Regions from separate parts of the Anaerospora sp. genome, predicted to be linked through region 1. Evidence: riboswitches for the same ligand, from Rfam matches in the RefSeq annotation. Region 1 holds a riboswitch; each other region holds the start of a gene.

Region 1 (5,334 bases):
GTGCAGGTATGGCCACCGTCAGCAGCTGTGGGTCAATCTCAATTATTGCTTGAATTCGATCGCCAAAACGAGCTTTTTGAATAGTCAAATAATCATTGATATACTTAATCTCGTCTTCAACTGTTCTAAGCTCCTCAATATCCCTCAGGTTATTGCGCAGCAAGTCAGAAAGAGAGTACACAATTTCCTGGGTTTGGTTTGCCCCTTCCAGTAAGGCCAGGCGGGCAATTGTGTTTAGCGTATTGAATAAAAAATGAGGGTTTACTTGCGATTGGAGTGCTTTCAGTTCACTTGCCCGAAGCAGGCTCTCTAAATCAGCCTTTTCCTTCATTTCTGCCATTAACTGCTTTTGGGCAATATTTGCTACTCCCATTTCCACGATATAATTGGACATGATATAAATCAAATCAGCTGCAGCCTTCAATTTGTTTTCCGGTATGATTTCAACTATATCGAATAACTCAGATAAGGTAGCCTCATCCATTGCATAAGGTGCTAACCGGCGAAACATTTCCTGTTTGGCATCGAAATCTTCTTGCGGCAAAACGACCTGTCCAGCTAAAAATGCTCCAAGATATTCGTTCTGCACAATAATAGGTGCAGCCAGGTCGGTAAGCCCGCCGTGACAGTGATAAACGAAAGGCCGGTGCAACTCTACTGCTTTTCTGCCGCCCCGATCGTCGCAGGCCATACAACGAACAAAGCCTTCCGGATGAGAGCGGACAAAGGTGCAAAACTTGGTAAAGTTACTTGGCTTAGTAATAGGCTTGCCATCGGGATCAACTATGACAGCCGCCAAACCGGTAGCTTCAGAAAACTTATCCTGAATTTCCTGCAGCACTTGCGTATTGACAATTTCACCTAAAGAAAACTTGGTATAAAATTGCACAAAATCCCCCCCACACATAAAAACAATAGGAATAAATAGGACTTTATTGCTCGTGTAAGGGGAATTATTGGCTACCTCCCATCCCAGTTCCTGCGTACAGCAATAAATCAATATTTGACGGCAAATAACTAATATTCAAAATGTTCTTTTCATATTGCCGCCAATTGAGAAGGTTCAGGCTGACTGAGAACAAAATCAGAAAGTCTTGCCGTATGATAAATGGCAAAAATCATCGTTTTTAGCATGGAAATCATCAATATCGCTCCCGTACCTTCACCAAGGGCCATATTGGCCCGAATGGGCACATCGTCTACCAAAATATTGCCTAGTAAAAGAGCATAGGCCATTCCCGGTTCCTTTGACAGATGGGAGGGAACAGCAAAATTTTCCGCAGTATTATGAATTCTGGCAGCACAGGCATAGGCTACTGCCGTAATAAAGCCATCAATAACAAAAGGCACCTGCTGTTTGGCACACTCAACCATCCCCGCACAGATTGCTACAATATCAAAGCCTCCAACTGACCGTAAAACATCTTCAACGGACCGGAATTGGGGCTTATGACGCTCAACGCCTTTTGCTACAACAATGCGTTTTCTTTTCAGTACCTCGCTGGTACCACCTGCTCCAGAGCCGACGACAAATTCGGGCAGTATGCCTGTAAGTCCATGCAGGACTGCTGAGGACGTAGTCGTATTGCCAATTCCCATTTCACCAAACGAAATCAAATTTACGCCTTCTTTGGCAGCACCCGCAACCGCCTCAGAGCCAGCGTTCCAGGCTGCTGAGAATTCCTCTGCCGACATTGCTTCTTCTTTCATAAAATTTTTTGTCCCGAAAGCAGCTTTGCGATTCAGGCCTGCTGCCTTTTGATGATTAATTCCTACATCGATAACGGTGTAGGGAATAGTATTAGCCTGGCAGAAACAACTTATCGTGGCCTTACCGTCAACCATGTTTTGTGCTTGTAAATAGGTAATTTCCGCTGGATAACTGACTACCCCTTCCTCCACTACTCCGTTATCTGCTGCAAAAATAAAATGATGAGGCTTAATTTCCTGATGCATGGTACCCCAGGCCAGCAGGATTTTACGGATATGTTTTTCTAACAACCCTAAGCTTTCCGTTGGTTTTGCCGCACCATTAATCAGTTCTTCTACCCTTGCCTGATAGTCCATTCTTTTCTCCCCCTATTTTTCATTTCCCAGTAAAAAAAGCCTAACCCCAAAAGGGCTAGGCTTTTTACAAATCCTATCCTTCTGGCATTCCTTCTTTCGCGGAAGGTTAATGACAGCCAAACAGGCAGGTCTCCTGGCTTACAGATCATCAGAATCCTGCGCCTTCCCGGATTTAACGGTGGCATTAGCAGGCTTTCCTTCCTGATTACAGTGGCGCGACCGCGTCGTTTACGGACGATACGTCCTTCGAACTTCCCTATTCTCCTCTTTTCGCTAAAGAGGCACCTGTTTAGTGGCATATGTAGTTGTAAGTATCGTACCATTTCTATCTATGAGACCGTTCTCCTATCGCATTTTTGCGCTTAGCAATATGTTAAAGCATTTGGTAAAAAAAATGCTATTCCTGATATTATTCAGTTCGACGACAGGCTTACCCCGGCTAGACAGCCGCTAGATTTGTTAAGCTGTAGGATTAAATTGCCAATCTGCTGCCAAGTGCGGCATTCCAGCTTGTACCGCTCAACATACAATGGTATCCTGTGGACAACACTATTTTTACGAAGGGACTATCGTATGAATAAAATACACGAATATTTTATGACTCCCATCAGCATTTTAGGTACAGGCTGTCTTGGACAGATTACTACCTATATCAAGCCTATGGCCTGCAGGAAAGCCCTTGTGGTTAGTGATAAGGCATTGGTAGACATCGGATTGATTAACGGTCTCCTTGAACTGTTGTCTAACGCGGGGATTTTTTATGTCATTTATGATAATGTCTCCCCTAATCCTACCGTGCAGCAGGTCAATTACGGTTTGAAGCTGTTTCGTGACAATGGCTGTGATTTTTTACTGTCTTTCGGCGGCGGTTCTCCCCATGACTGTGCCAAGGCAATTGCCCTGCTTGCAACAAATGGCGGAGCTATCAGCAATTATGAAGGCTTAAATAAATCAAAAAAGCCTGCAGCCCCCCTTATTGCCATCAACACCACCTCCGGTACAGGCAGTGAGTTAACCCGCTTCTGTGTAATTACCGATGAGGAAAGACATATTAAAATGACAATTAATGACTGGCATGTTACTCCCTGCATTGCTGTAAACGATGCCGAACTGATGACTGCAATGCCGCCCGGCCTTACTGCCGCCACAGGCATGGACGCCCTGACCCACGCCGTTGAGGCTTATGTATCAACAAATGCAACACCGGTCACTGACTGCAAAGCCCTAAAAGCAATCGAGCTAATCAACCGAAATCTATTCACAGCTTATCAAGACGGTAACAATCTTGAAGCCAGGGAAATGATGACCTTTGCCGAATACTTGGCCGGTATTGCCTTTAATAATGCCAGTCTGGGCTATGTACATGCTCTTGCCCACCAACTGGGCGGCTTTTACAACTTGCCCCATGGTTTATGTAATGCAATTTTATTGCCGGCAGTGATGAAATATAATCTGCCATGCGCTATCGATAAATACACTGACATTGCCCGGGCTATGGGTATTGTCACTAACGGGCTGACAGCTGAGGAAAGCGCCATGTTAGCAGTTAATAGGGTTCGTAAACTGAGCCAAAGCCTTGGTTTGCCTCAAAAGCTCAGTGAAGTACGCGGTTTTAAAGCGGAAGATATCCCGCTCCTGGCTGCCAATGCCCTGCTTGACATCTGCTGCCTGACTAATCCCCGCCAGGGAACGCAGGAGGAAGTAGAGGAAATTTACCGGTCGCTGCTATAAACAATAGTAGAAAGGGTAGCTTACACGAAGTAAGCCACCCTTTCTACCTATATGTCACACAAAAAGGGGACAGTCCCCCTTTTTTTATTTATAACTTGCGATTGGCTTAGCCCCTTCGATCTCCAGCCAGCTCCAAAATAACATTTTCTTTACCCGTATTACCATAGAAGGATAGTCTGCTTTAGGCTGGATATTAGGAGCATAGAATACAGTAATATCTTCAATGCTAACCCGGTTATATTGGTCAGGCTCGGTGGGCGGCCCCAATGTTATCACCGGCAGATAACTGCCGGTGATATGCTGGGTAGAGCAGGCACAGCCGCCCATTGCAGGCTCAAGCTTCAAACTGACAACAACAGAGCCCGACCGCTTATTGATATACTGTGCCGCTGCCTGTTCAACGATAAACATGCCCTTCACGCTCCAGGCTTTAATCCCAAGGTCCGATAAATAGCCGCTAAATCCTGTAATAAAGCCGCCCTTATCACAGACTCCTTCCCATGGAGCATTTCACTTGCGGTAAAGGCTGTTACTTCCTGCAGCAAACCGTCTGCTGCTGCAATTACTTTTTCTATCCCGCCCTGCTGATAAGCTGGTAAAAGCACTTCATTAAACAGCCTGCTATCCTCAGGCTGATATTCAAAAACTGACCGCCAAAGCTTCAGCCAATCTGCCTCTTTGCAACCTAATTCGTGCAATACCTGTACTTTACCACTGCCAATCGAGATTAAAAGAGCAGACAGATATACACGAAACGCCGTATTAAGCTGCTTCTTGGTCACTTTCTTTTCCACTGCCGTCCTGGACAAACGAATGCCACTTTGCCCTTTAACGCCAAATATTGTTGCAAATAGTTCATCCATTCCGGCAGCAGCTATAAATAAGACGCGTCTTTGCTGCTCATTGCCGGATTGCTGGCCCCCCCTGCTCAAGTACCGTTGCGTATACCGGCCGACAAGACGGTAATAGGGTCCTTTCATCCCTGCAAACAGATCATGAATGACGGTTACAATAGGGATGACGATCACCTCTTTACTATACTATTCCTTTACTTTTGGCCTCTGCCAGCAAAGTTTCTCTAAAGTCAGGATGGGCGATACCGATTAAGGCTAAGGCACGCTCTCTAAGGCTTTTGCCGCGCAAATTGGCAATGCCATATTCTGTAACAATATAATGAACATCATTGCGCGAAGTGGACACAGCGGCTCCCCTGTCAAGCTCACAGGCAATTCTCGATACCTTGCCGCCTGAAGCGGTAGACGGCAGTGCAATAATTGACTTGCCGTTTTTGGCGCGGCTGACGCCGCGGACAAAATCGACCTGACCGCCAATGCCGCTAAACTGCCTGGAACCAATCATTTCCGCATTTACCTGCCCCATCAGATCAACTTGCAAAGCCGAATTAATGGATACCATATTGTCATGCTGGCCAATCACACAGGGATCATTAATATAATCCACCGGGTGAAGCTCAACCTCCGGATTACCGTCAATAAAATCATATAATTTTCTGGTACCCATGAGAAAAGCGGCCAT
Region 2 (5,334 bases), on a different contig from region 1:
AAACAAACTAGCACTGATGGAATAAGGCAAAATGATGTATACATGGGGCCAACTCCGAGCGGTCAAGCCGCCTACCATCCACATTAAAGCCCCGTGAATGCGGTCACTGTACAGCACCATCAAAGCAGAAATTCCGGAGCCTAAGAACGCCGATACGGCAACCCCCGCCAGCACGATGCGGATAGGGCGGATGCCCCCCTTCCATGCCAGCAGATAAATAAGTGCCGCCGCCGCCATTGCTCCCACAAAAGCGACCGGCGTAAGCAGGAACTCCATAGCAGGAAACAGCACAAGCACAATAATTCCTGCCAGGCCCGCTCCCGATGAAATGCCGATAATATGCGGATCAGCAAGCGGGTTTTTCATAACCGCTTGCAAAATAGCACCCGATAAAGCAAGATTCAAGCCCACCAAAGCGCCTACCAGGATACGCGGCAGGCGAATATTCCAGATAATTTGTTCCTGTACACCAGCCCCGCCTGTCACAATCGCTTGAACAATGGTCGAAGCAGGAACATTTACAGCACCTTTCATGAGGCCAATGACCATTCCGCTAAGTGCAATAAGGGCAAAGACAAACAGAACCAGCATACGCCAAATTATTCTCTCCCGGCTGTCAGCCGATCGATTCACTAGCTTTTTTACGTTACTAATCATGGGCATAGATCTCTGGATATACCAATTTAGCCATATACGCTGCCGCCTCCGGAGTTCTCAGTCCAGGATTTAATAAAAAAAGCTCAGACGGTAGAAATACCAATTTCTTATCACGCACTGCCCGGAGAGTTGCCCAGGCAGGATTGCTTTCTACATCATCGCGCATTGTCTTTTCAATTTTGGCAGCATCACCCATCGTAACGACAAAGATCATATCCGGATCATTTTCTACCAGCTTTTCCAGACTGTATGGCGCATTATCGGCACCATCGTCTATCGGTCTGCTGCCGGCGGCAATATTCTTCAAGCGCAGGAACTTAGCAGTATTGCCGGCGATACTATTTTCCAGCTCTAAGGTAACACTTTTCGCTGTCGCGTGGAGAATTGCAATCTTCGTAGTCTTATCAGGCAGTTTTTTGCTGACATCCTGCAGTTTGCTCTGCATACTTTGTGTTAACGTCTGCGCTTTGTCTTTTGTGCCTGCAATCTCGCCCATTAAAGCAATCTTCTCAAATACATCATCATACGTTTTATATTTTAGAATAACAACGGGAATGTTGCTACTCTCCAAGATAGGAATCAGCTTTTCATGGAGCCCCTGCATCGCAATAACAAGATCAGGCTGCAGGGAAACTACCTTCTCAACATTAACATTGTACACAAATCCTACTTCAGGAACAGCTTGCAGCTTCTCTGCCTCAATACCAACCTTAGCAGTTGAGGTAGGGCGGCCAACTGCCTTCCCGTCTACGGCATATAGCAGTTCGAGAAAGGAAGGTGACAATACTACCACTCTCTCCGGCTTTTTAGCCAAAGAGACCGTGCGTCCCATATCATCTTTTATAGTCAGATAAGCCGGTTGCCCACTTTTCCCCGGCGAGCTCTGATTTGGCTGTCCGCCGCAGCCTGCGACCAAAAAGGTAAGCAGTATCAAGGTTGCTATCATCCTGAAACCCATACTTAATTTCAAGGCTGTAGCACCTCCCTTTGTCTAAACTTTGTTCCTGCGCGTTAAAATCGTAGATAAATAATTAATCTTTTGGTCACCAATATCCTGCAAATTATGTATAACTTGCTCATCTTCAAGTCCGCAGCGGCTAATCATTACCGCATTTTCAGCTAATCCATGATGCTGAAGTTTTTCTATCACTTCGCCGGAGTTTTTATAGACCTTCATGATGACGGCATTATCAGCCATCTCTAGGGCCTTTTCCAATTTGGCTTCATCAATCGTCGCCGGAATAATACTCAAAATATCGTTTCCTTCAACAATTGGATAGCCCAATTTGCTCGCAATTGCACAAAAAGCAGTAACTCCCGGAATCGTTTCAATCGGGTAACCGCAGTTTTCCAGTAATCGGAAAACATAAATATAAGTGCTGTAAAACATGGGATCACCTAGCGTGAGGAATACAACCTTTTTACCGGCAGCGAGCAGCTCGCTAATCGTATTTTTGTTATTTTCCCAGGCTGTGGCAAGCGTCTCATCATGAGAAACCATCGGAAAAACTAATTTTACAATCTCTACGTTCTCTTTTAAAAAGGGCTTCGCAATTTCCAGAGCAACGCTATCTTCCTTTTTCTCTGTTTTAGGCGCAATAATAATATCTGCCTCGCGAATTACATTAATTGCTTTGACTGTTAAAAGTTCGGGATCGCCGGGTCCAACACCTACACCATAAAATATTCCAGACATAATTACCTCCGTTAGCCAAATGTGTTTTATTTTTCTATTTTCAGCGATTCTCCCAAAAGCACATAAACAGTCTCAAGCCCCCTTCGGAGCCTGAGACTGTTGGGAAAGTGCAATATTGGTTTTACTAGAACAGGACGGATTATAATCCGTAAATCGCATCCCGTACATGCTGTACATAAATATCTTGGAACAAAGGATTTTCCCCTAAGCCATGAATGTATGTCTTTACCTTGAAGCCATCTTTAATGAAGGTACTTTTCCAGGAGTCATCTTCATCACCGGCCATATCATTATTCGCATGATCACCGGCAACCAGCATCAAGGGCATTAATGTAATTTCTTTATAGTTGCTTTCTTCCAATGCCTTTTGAACATCTTCCAGGTTTGGATGATCTGTTTCTTCAACAACACCAACCAAAACATTCAAACCTGCAGCTTTAAAGCGGTCTTGCAGAGCTGCATATGCAGGATTATGTTGATGAGGCGATCCATGTCCCATAAAGACAACTACGCGATCAGGCATCTGCAGCACAGGCAATTGATGTCTCAATGCGTCAGTAGCAATAGCAAAGTCATCAGGCTTGCCATTTTCACCGTTGAAGAACAGCACAGGACGTCCTACAACGAGTCTATCAAAAGCTTTGCTGTATTTGGATACAACAGCAATAACTTTTTTGTCATATTCTTCACCAGGAGTTAAATGAGTAGTTTGAATTACTACTTCTTTGAAACCTTCTTTTTGCAGCTTGTCCAAAGCTTGTTCAAGGCTGTCTATTTGGATCTTTTCATTTTCGCCGATCCGTTTTACTACAATTTTGGAAGTAAATGCACGGCGCACTTCGTAGTCAGGAAAGTTCTTCTGGATTTTGTTTTCCACACTCTCAATATTTGCTTTGCGGGAGTCAGGGAAAGTCGTACCAAAACTAACAACTACAATTGCTTTTTTAGTGTCTCCTGCTGCACTTGCAGCTTCTACACGGGAAGCGCCGAATAATCCGGTTACTGCTAGACTTCCGACCATCATTACACCTAAACAGGCTTTCATCCAATTACGCATCTGACCGCACTCCTTTACCACGTATGTTTGTCCAGATTTCACCCATGAACATCCAAATAAACCTGCGTCGAATGCACCCCAATCAACAAGAAAACCTCCCAATTACTGGGAGGTTAGATATGCATAGCAAAAGCTGTTTGCACATTAATCCCCTTCCCATCGCTCGTGGGTGTAAACGGTGATTGTCAAATAGGCAGTTCTCCTGACTCTGGCTCATTGCTTACCCAAACCTTCCCAAGACAAATGTCCCAGTGGTATAACTTGGGTTTGCTCCCCATTACAGTGGCGGGACCGCGCCGGCATCACACCGGTCTTCCCTATTAAGCCCCAAAGGGCACCTACTTCAACGATGTTCAATTAGTTTTCATTATACTCACCGATTTCAGTAATGTCAATAAACTTATTGCAAACTATACCATTGCTTTACAAATTCCGGCATTTTATGGCATACAACAATTTCCTATTTATTTCTTATAGAGTTCTTAAGCTCTTTAGCAAGTTCAATCATTTTAGTGAAGTTTAAGCGTAAATAAAAATCCACAAAGGTTCCACGGGATTTTAAAATAGGAACCCGCTCTAATTCTAGAGGATCACTATTATGATTTACTCTACCAAAATCGACAGTAAATGCTGCCTTGTATCCAGCTGCCGTAACAGCGTCTTTTACTTGTTGATTGTAAGAGCCTCCGGGATACGCCAGATAATGCACCGGATCACCCAGCCGCCACTCAATGCCTTCCTTGGATTTTACAAGCTGATGCTTCGCTTCTTCCGGCGAAACTTCAGCAAGCGGCACATGACTAAGCGTATGTGAGCCAAACTGAAAACCAGACTGCCGCATTTCCTTCACCTGATCCCAGTTCATATACCACGAGTCGTGTCCAACAACATCCGTAATTAAAAATATAATTGCAGTAAAACCGTATTTTTTCATGATGGGGTAAGCATTTGTATAATTATCGGCATAACCATCATCAAAGGTGATCAACACAGGCTTTGGCGGCAGGCTCCCCTTCTGGTAAAGGTAGGCAAACAATTGGTCTGCCGTTATTGCCGTATATCCTTTATCAGCTAAATATGCCATCTGCCTGTCAAAATTTTTAACGCTCAGCGCTAACGGATTATTAGCGTTATCTTCAACCTGATGATAATTCAATACTGGAATACCCGCTGATACATCATCGGGGGCATTGTAAAAATAACTGCCTGCTATAAGAAAACCTGCGATACACAGCAATAGAAAATAAAGTATCTTCTTTTTCAAGTCGTCACCTCATGTGATAATTATCCCGGTCACTGCCTGTAGAATAAGATCGGGCAACCAAAATAGGAATGTTTCTTTGATAAATAATACGCCATTTAACAATAAACAGCAATAGAACTTCAGCGTTATTTCGTCGGACAACCTATTTAATAAGGGGATCAGCTACTGCATAGCTGATCCCCTGGAGCTAATTCGTTATTTAATTTTTGTTTGCTGAGCCATCTGCCTGCTCTTCTGATTGATTTTTTCGATAATTTGCTCCATGTAAGTTGTACTTCCTGACATAATATCCTGCAGTGATTTACTTTTAAACTGCAACAGATCTAATCTGGTGTTGTAGCCGATTGCCTCAGTCATCATAAGATATTCATCTGAGATGTCGGTAGGAATACCGAGCTTCACAATTTCTTGTTTTAACCGACCTGTTTCTTTTAAAAGCTCAGCCCCACTCATTTCTTGCAAAGAGTAACCTAACTCCTCCCATAGTTCGACAGGCTTATAGATTGAGTACTCATATTTCATAAAATTAACAACAAAGTTTTCTTCAGCCTTAAATCCATACTTAGCTGCGTTTTCCATCCACTCGGTCTCAGGAAACATACCGGGAGGGTTAACAATGACCGTATCAGGATTAGATTCTTGAATAATGCGCATATCTTC
Region 3 (5,334 bases), on a different contig from region 1:
TAGTGATACACCCTTTCATTTATTCAGATAGTGATAGTATAACTGGAATCTACCCTTGGTTAAAGGGGCAATTCGCGATAAAAAAACCAGGACAGTTTGACGAAGGGCTTTTTAGTGGCTATACTGGCAGTAGATGAGCATCATGAGGTGAAAAAGTAATGGTTGTCTTAGATAATAAACAGGATCAGCCTTTGCATATTAAAATTTATAATTTGATTAAAAATCAAATAGCAGCAAGGGACTTGCAGCCTCATAGCAAACTGCCGTCAATTCGCAATTTATGCAGTGAGTTGTCTGTAAGCCACAATACCGTGGAATATGCGTATCAGCAATTACTTGCAGAAGGCTATGTTTACAGTAAACCGAAGAGCGGTTATTATGTTTCCTTGTTAGACTCGGAATTTGCACAGCCGTTACCTCATCATACCGCTAACCTGCAAGAAAAAGTGTTGCAGAAACAGTCTCCATACAGCTATGATTTTCATCCAGCCAGCCTCTCGCCGGAGAGCTTTCCTATTTCAATATGGCGAAAGCTGTTAGTTGAATGCCTGCAGGAAGATCCCCGGCAATTTGCTGTTTATGGCAGTCCGCAGGGGGAGTTTGCCTTACGTAATGAGATTCGCAGCTACCTTGCTCGCTCACGCGGAGTGATTTGTGAAACGGAGCAAGTCATCATCTGTTCCGGCCTTCAAGATAGTCTCGCAATTATTATGCCGGTATTAAGATCCGATCATTCTTTGTTGGCGGTTGAGGAACCAGGGCATTTTATTCCCCGGTCAGTCTTTCAAAATCATTCATTTGCAATTACACCTGTTCCGGTATGTACAGACGGACTTGATCTAAAGGCCTTATGGTCTTCTAAAAGTACGGTGGTTTATGTAACCCCGTCGCATCAATTTCCTCTTGGGCATATTATGCCTGTTGCGAACAGGTTAAAGTTAATTGACTGGGCAGAGTCTGTAGGCGGAGTCATTATTGAAGATGACTATGACAGCGAACTTAGGTACCAGGGCAGCCCGATTCCAGCACTGCAAGGCCTTCATCCAGAAGCGAATATCGTTTATATCGGCACATTCTCCAAAGTTCTGTCGCCTGCGCTTAGAGTAAGCTATATGGTGTTGCCGAAACGAATGCTAGACAGATATCGCAACTTGTTTAATGAAAGTGCCAGTAGCGCTTCTTTATTGGAGCAGCGGGTATTAGCCAAATTTATGGTGCGGGGGCACTGGGAACGCCATTTGCGCAAAATGCGAACTGTTTATAAGAAAAAGCATGAAGTGCTTGTGCAGGCTGTTAACCGTCATTTTGGCGATCAAGCTGTCATCATTGGGCAGGGCGCAGGTCTTCATGTGGTTTTGGAGCTGCTAAACAGCGTATTTTCGGAAGAGGAACTTATTAAGCAGGCTCTTGCAAAAAATATCAGGCTGTTCCCATTGTCTAAAACCTACATTTCCCATACGGAGAGCGATACTAGGCAGAGGCTGATCATGCTTGGATTCGGAGGAATAAACACTACGAAAATTGATCATGGAATTCAGCTTTTGCATCAAACTTGGTATAAGTAATAAAAAAATGACATTTTATTAATATAATTCAGAAAAAATGATAAATACCAGCATTTTATTTGACAATAATCACCTTTAATGATAGTATGTACCAAATAATCATTTGTGTTGATGGTTAATAGAAATGAATGAAATTAGCATAAATGATATCTATAATACAATTTCATATTGATAGACGTTATAAGTGTCGGCAGCATTTGCTGTTGAACGATGAGAGGAAAACGGGTGAAAATCCCGTGCTGTCCCGCAGCTGTAAATAGGGAGCCTGCTTCAAAAATGTCACTGAAGGAAACTTTGGGAAGACGGAAGCAAAGGCGATGATCTATGAGCCAGAAAGCCTGCTTATAATAAGATTCATTGTTGACTTACGCGAGATAAGGAGATGGATATGTGGGTACAAGTATGCGCTGGCGTTTGCTTAACCTCTGGCCGCAATGTGCTTTAATATAGGGCAGCATGCCTAAATCCGCATAGAATCCGTTCTTTTTGTTAAGAAGACGATTCTATGCGGATTTTTTATTTTTTTTAAAGGAGGAGAGGATGATTTGAAGGGAAAAGAGCTTGTGCATCGATTGCTGCAGATGGTTATTACTCTTTTTGGTGTCAGTCTGCTTACATTTTCATTGATGTTTCTGTCACCGGGTGATCCGGTAGAGATGTTGCTGGAGGTAGCGGATACCATTGTTTCAGAGGAAACGATTGCAGAGACGAGGGCACAGCTGGGACTGGACAAGCCGTTTCACGTACAGTATCTCCGTTGGCTCTCAGGGGTTCTGCAGGGAGACATGGGCATGTCGTATTCGGCAAAAATGCCGGTAGCAGACCGTCTCTGGCAAAGTCTGCCGGGAACGATGGCGCTCGCAGCCTCAGCTACGGTGACGATGCTTCTGATCTCAGTTCCGGGAGGGATATTGGCGGCAGTTTATCGAAACCGGCCGCTGGATTATCTGATTCGCGGGATCTCATTTTTAGGCGTATCCATGCCGAGCTTTTGGGTAGGGCTTATTTTGTTGTATGTCTTGGGACTGAAGCTGAGATTGTTCCCGATAGCAGGCGGAGAAGTATCATTTGACAGGATGGTACTTCCTACACTGACGCTGGCCATTGCAATGGCTGCTAAATATACTCGGCAGGTGCGTACAGCGGTTTTAGAGGAACTGGGACAGGACTATATCACTGGTGCACGGACACGGGGATTTCCCATGTACAAAATTCTCTGGCGCCATGTGCTGCCGAATGCATGCCTGCCGTTAATTACGCTTCTCGGCCTGCAAATTGGCTGGCTGCTGGGCGGCGTGGCTGTTATTGAGATGGTCTTCTCCTGGCCCGGACTTGGCAAAATGGCCGTACATGCCATTGAGATGCGTGATTATCCTCTCGTACAGGGTTTTGTACTCTGGATTGCTGTTTTGTATATGGGAATTAATCTGCTTGTCGATATGTCCTATACGTATCTTGACCCGCGGCTGAAGAAAGGGGGGCGCTGAGTGAGGAATTTGACAAAGGATAAATTTTTATTTTGTCTTTATACATTTTTGGTACTCTTAATTCTTAGCTTTGCAGTTTTTGCACCCTGGCTGGCTCCTTACGATCCGTTTGATGCGGTAATGCGGCAGTCCTTGCAGGCTCCTTCTGACGACCACCTATTCGGAACGGATAAGCTTGGGCGGGATTGTTTGTCTCGTATTATTTATGGGGCGCGTACTTCGCTGATGATGACGCTGTCGCTGGTTGCCGTTATAACGGTAGTGGGAACTTTTATCGGCGTAGTGGCAGGGTACATGGGTGGCAAGGTTGATACTGTGCTTATGCGTATTGTCGATATGATGCTGGCTTTTCCGGGCATTGTGCTGGCTATTGCTATTGCCGGCATGCTGGGAGGCAATATCGTTAATGCAATTTTAGCATTGGCAGCGGTGAGCTGGACTAAGTACGCCCGTTTGGGGCGCAGTCTCACGCTGAAGCTGCGTCAGCGTGACTTCATTGCTGCGGCGGTAACAAGCGGGTCAAGACCGATCCATATTCTCTGGCGCCATATCTTACCTAATATCCTGCCAACGATTGTTGTCACCGCGGCAATGGATATCGGCACAATGATCATGGAATTAGCCGGGTTGTCCTTTTTGGGTTTTGGCGCACAGCCGCCTATGCCGGAATGGGGATTGATGCTCAATGAGGGAAGGCAGCATATTCAAACAGCTCCCTGGCTGATGCTTTATCCGGGGGCTGCAATTCTGATAGTAGTAACAATTTTTAATTTATGGGGAGACAGCCTGCGCGATATCATGGACCCTCAGCGATCAAATTAATTAAACACAGATGGAAAGGATGCGATCACTTGAAAAAATTAAAAAAGTTATCTTTGGTACTTATGATAATATGTCTGGCTGCGGTCTTTATAGCGGGGTGCGGCGGCGGTAGTAAGAAGGAAGCTGACACCAAGACTCTGAAAATCGGGGTAACCAACTTTGCGGATTCACTGGAACCAACCGAAAATTACTTTGGCTGGGTTGTTATGCGTTATGGCATTGGAGAAAGTCTGGCTAAATTTGATGAAAAAATGAATGTACAGCCGTGGTTGGCGGAAAGCTGGCAGATCAGCGCAGATCATATGACCTGGACATTTAAAATCAGAGACGGTGTGAAGTTCTCAAATGGCAAGCCGATGGATGCGGCTGCGGTTAAGGCCTCACTGGAAAGAACTTTTGCCAAGAATAAGCGGGCAGTAACGTTTTTTAAGTATAAAGAAATGAAGGCGGAAGGCCAAACTCTTACCATCCTTACAGAAAAACCGGAACCAAATATGTCCGGATTTTTAGCTGATCCACTCTTTTTAATCGTAGATGTAACGGCTGAACCGGCACGGAATTTTGCCAAGGAAGGACCCATAGGCACCGGTCCTTATATGTGCAAGACTTTTGTAAAAGATAAAGCAGTTATGGTAAAAAACACCTATTATTGGGATGGTGAAGTGCCTTATGAGACTGTTGAAATCCCGTCCATAGATGATCCTAATACACGGGCAATGGCGTTGCAGTCCGGCGAGGTCGATATGGCGGTTAATATCGCAGCAGGTGACATTGGCCTTTTTAATGATAAAGCGAAATTTCATGTGGACAGAATTGCCTCACTGCGCACGGTATTGGCCCGGATTAATCAAAATGGCGTTCTAGGTGATCCAAAAGTTCGTGCGGCGTTTATTAGTGCCTTGGACAGAAAAGTGTACAATGAGGTAATTCTCAAGGGGACCTTTATTGAAGGTAAGGCTCCTGTGCCTCCTTCAATGGATTATGGTTTTGATCAGCTCAAGGATCCCAACAGCTACAATATCGAACGGGCTAAGCAGCTCTTGGCCGAAGCGGGCTGGAAGGATGCTGACGGAGACGGTATTTTAGAAAAAGACGGCAAGAAGCTTACGGTAGATTTTGTTGTATACAACAGCCGTGCCGAACTGCCAATTTATGCAGAAGCTGTGCAGTCTGATGCCAAGAAAGTCGGCTTTGATGTAAAAATAAAGACTGTAGACTATAACTTGATCGATAAAATGGGAATAAACGGCGATTATGGCCTTCTGATTTCAAATATTACGACTGCCAATACTGGCGATCCGGAGATCTTCTTGAATTGGTACTGGAAAACGAATACAAATGGCGATAATCCGCAGAACGGCTCCGGTTACAGCAATCCTGCACTGGACGCGAAGTTAGCTGAACTATCCACAACGTTCGATCGCCAACAGCGTCGTCAACTAATGATTGATGCTCAGCAA

What was found. A riboswitch is a leader RNA that binds a small molecule or an ion and turns the genes downstream of it on or off. The one in region 1 is predicted to bind cobalamin.
Region 2: it holds a riboswitch for cobalamin, as region 1 does, so the genes downstream of both, RTR76_RS14535 (sirohydrochlorin cobaltochelatase) here and RTR76_RS06680 (nicotinate-nucleotide--dimethylbenzimidazole phosphoribosyltransferase) in region 1, are expected to answer to the same signal.
Region 3: it holds a riboswitch for cobalamin, as region 1 does, so the genes downstream of both, nikB (nickel ABC transporter permease) here and RTR76_RS06680 (nicotinate-nucleotide--dimethylbenzimidazole phosphoribosyltransferase) in region 1, are expected to answer to the same signal.

Annotation. Positions count from the first base shown of each region.
Region 1 covers NZ_DALZUO010000005.1:136,762-142,095, reverse strand. Annotated here, with positions in the region: gene RTR76_RS06685 (PocR ligand-binding domain-containing protein) at 1-889, opposite strand, end outside; gene RTR76_RS06680 (nicotinate-nucleotide--dimethylbenzimidazole phosphoribosyltransferase) at 1,039-2,067, opposite strand; cobalamin riboswitch at 2,173-2,371, opposite strand; gene RTR76_RS06675 (iron-containing alcohol dehydrogenase) at 2,641-3,798, shown strand; gene RTR76_RS06670 (CC/Se motif family (seleno)protein) at 3,883-4,209, opposite strand; gene RTR76_RS06665 (hypothetical protein) at 4,215-4,826, opposite strand; gene RTR76_RS06660 (acetyl-CoA hydrolase/transferase C-terminal domain-containing protein) at 4,834-5,334, opposite strand, start outside.
Region 2 covers NZ_DALZUO010000019.1:23,092-28,425, forward strand. Annotated here, with positions in the region: gene RTR76_RS14520 (FecCD family ABC transporter permease) at 1-591, opposite strand, end outside; gene RTR76_RS14525 (ABC transporter substrate-binding protein) at 650-1,627, opposite strand; gene cobI (precorrin-2 C(20)-methyltransferase) at 1,649-2,353, opposite strand; gene RTR76_RS14535 (sirohydrochlorin cobaltochelatase) at 2,493-3,410, opposite strand; cobalamin riboswitch at 3,585-3,767, opposite strand; gene RTR76_RS14540 (polysaccharide deacetylase family protein) at 3,871-4,674, opposite strand; gene RTR76_RS14545 (B12-binding domain-containing radical SAM protein) at 4,870-5,334, opposite strand, start outside.
Region 3 covers NZ_DALZUO010000008.1:132,334-137,667, reverse strand. Annotated here, with positions in the region: gene RTR76_RS09150 (pyridoxamine 5'-phosphate oxidase family protein) at 1-1, opposite strand, end outside; gene RTR76_RS09145 (PLP-dependent aminotransferase family protein) at 159-1,565, shown strand; cobalamin riboswitch at 1,731-1,926, shown strand; gene nikB (nickel ABC transporter permease) at 2,111-3,052, shown strand; gene nikC (nickel transporter permease) at 3,053-3,874, shown strand; gene RTR76_RS09130 (ABC transporter substrate-binding protein) at 3,904-5,334, shown strand, end outside.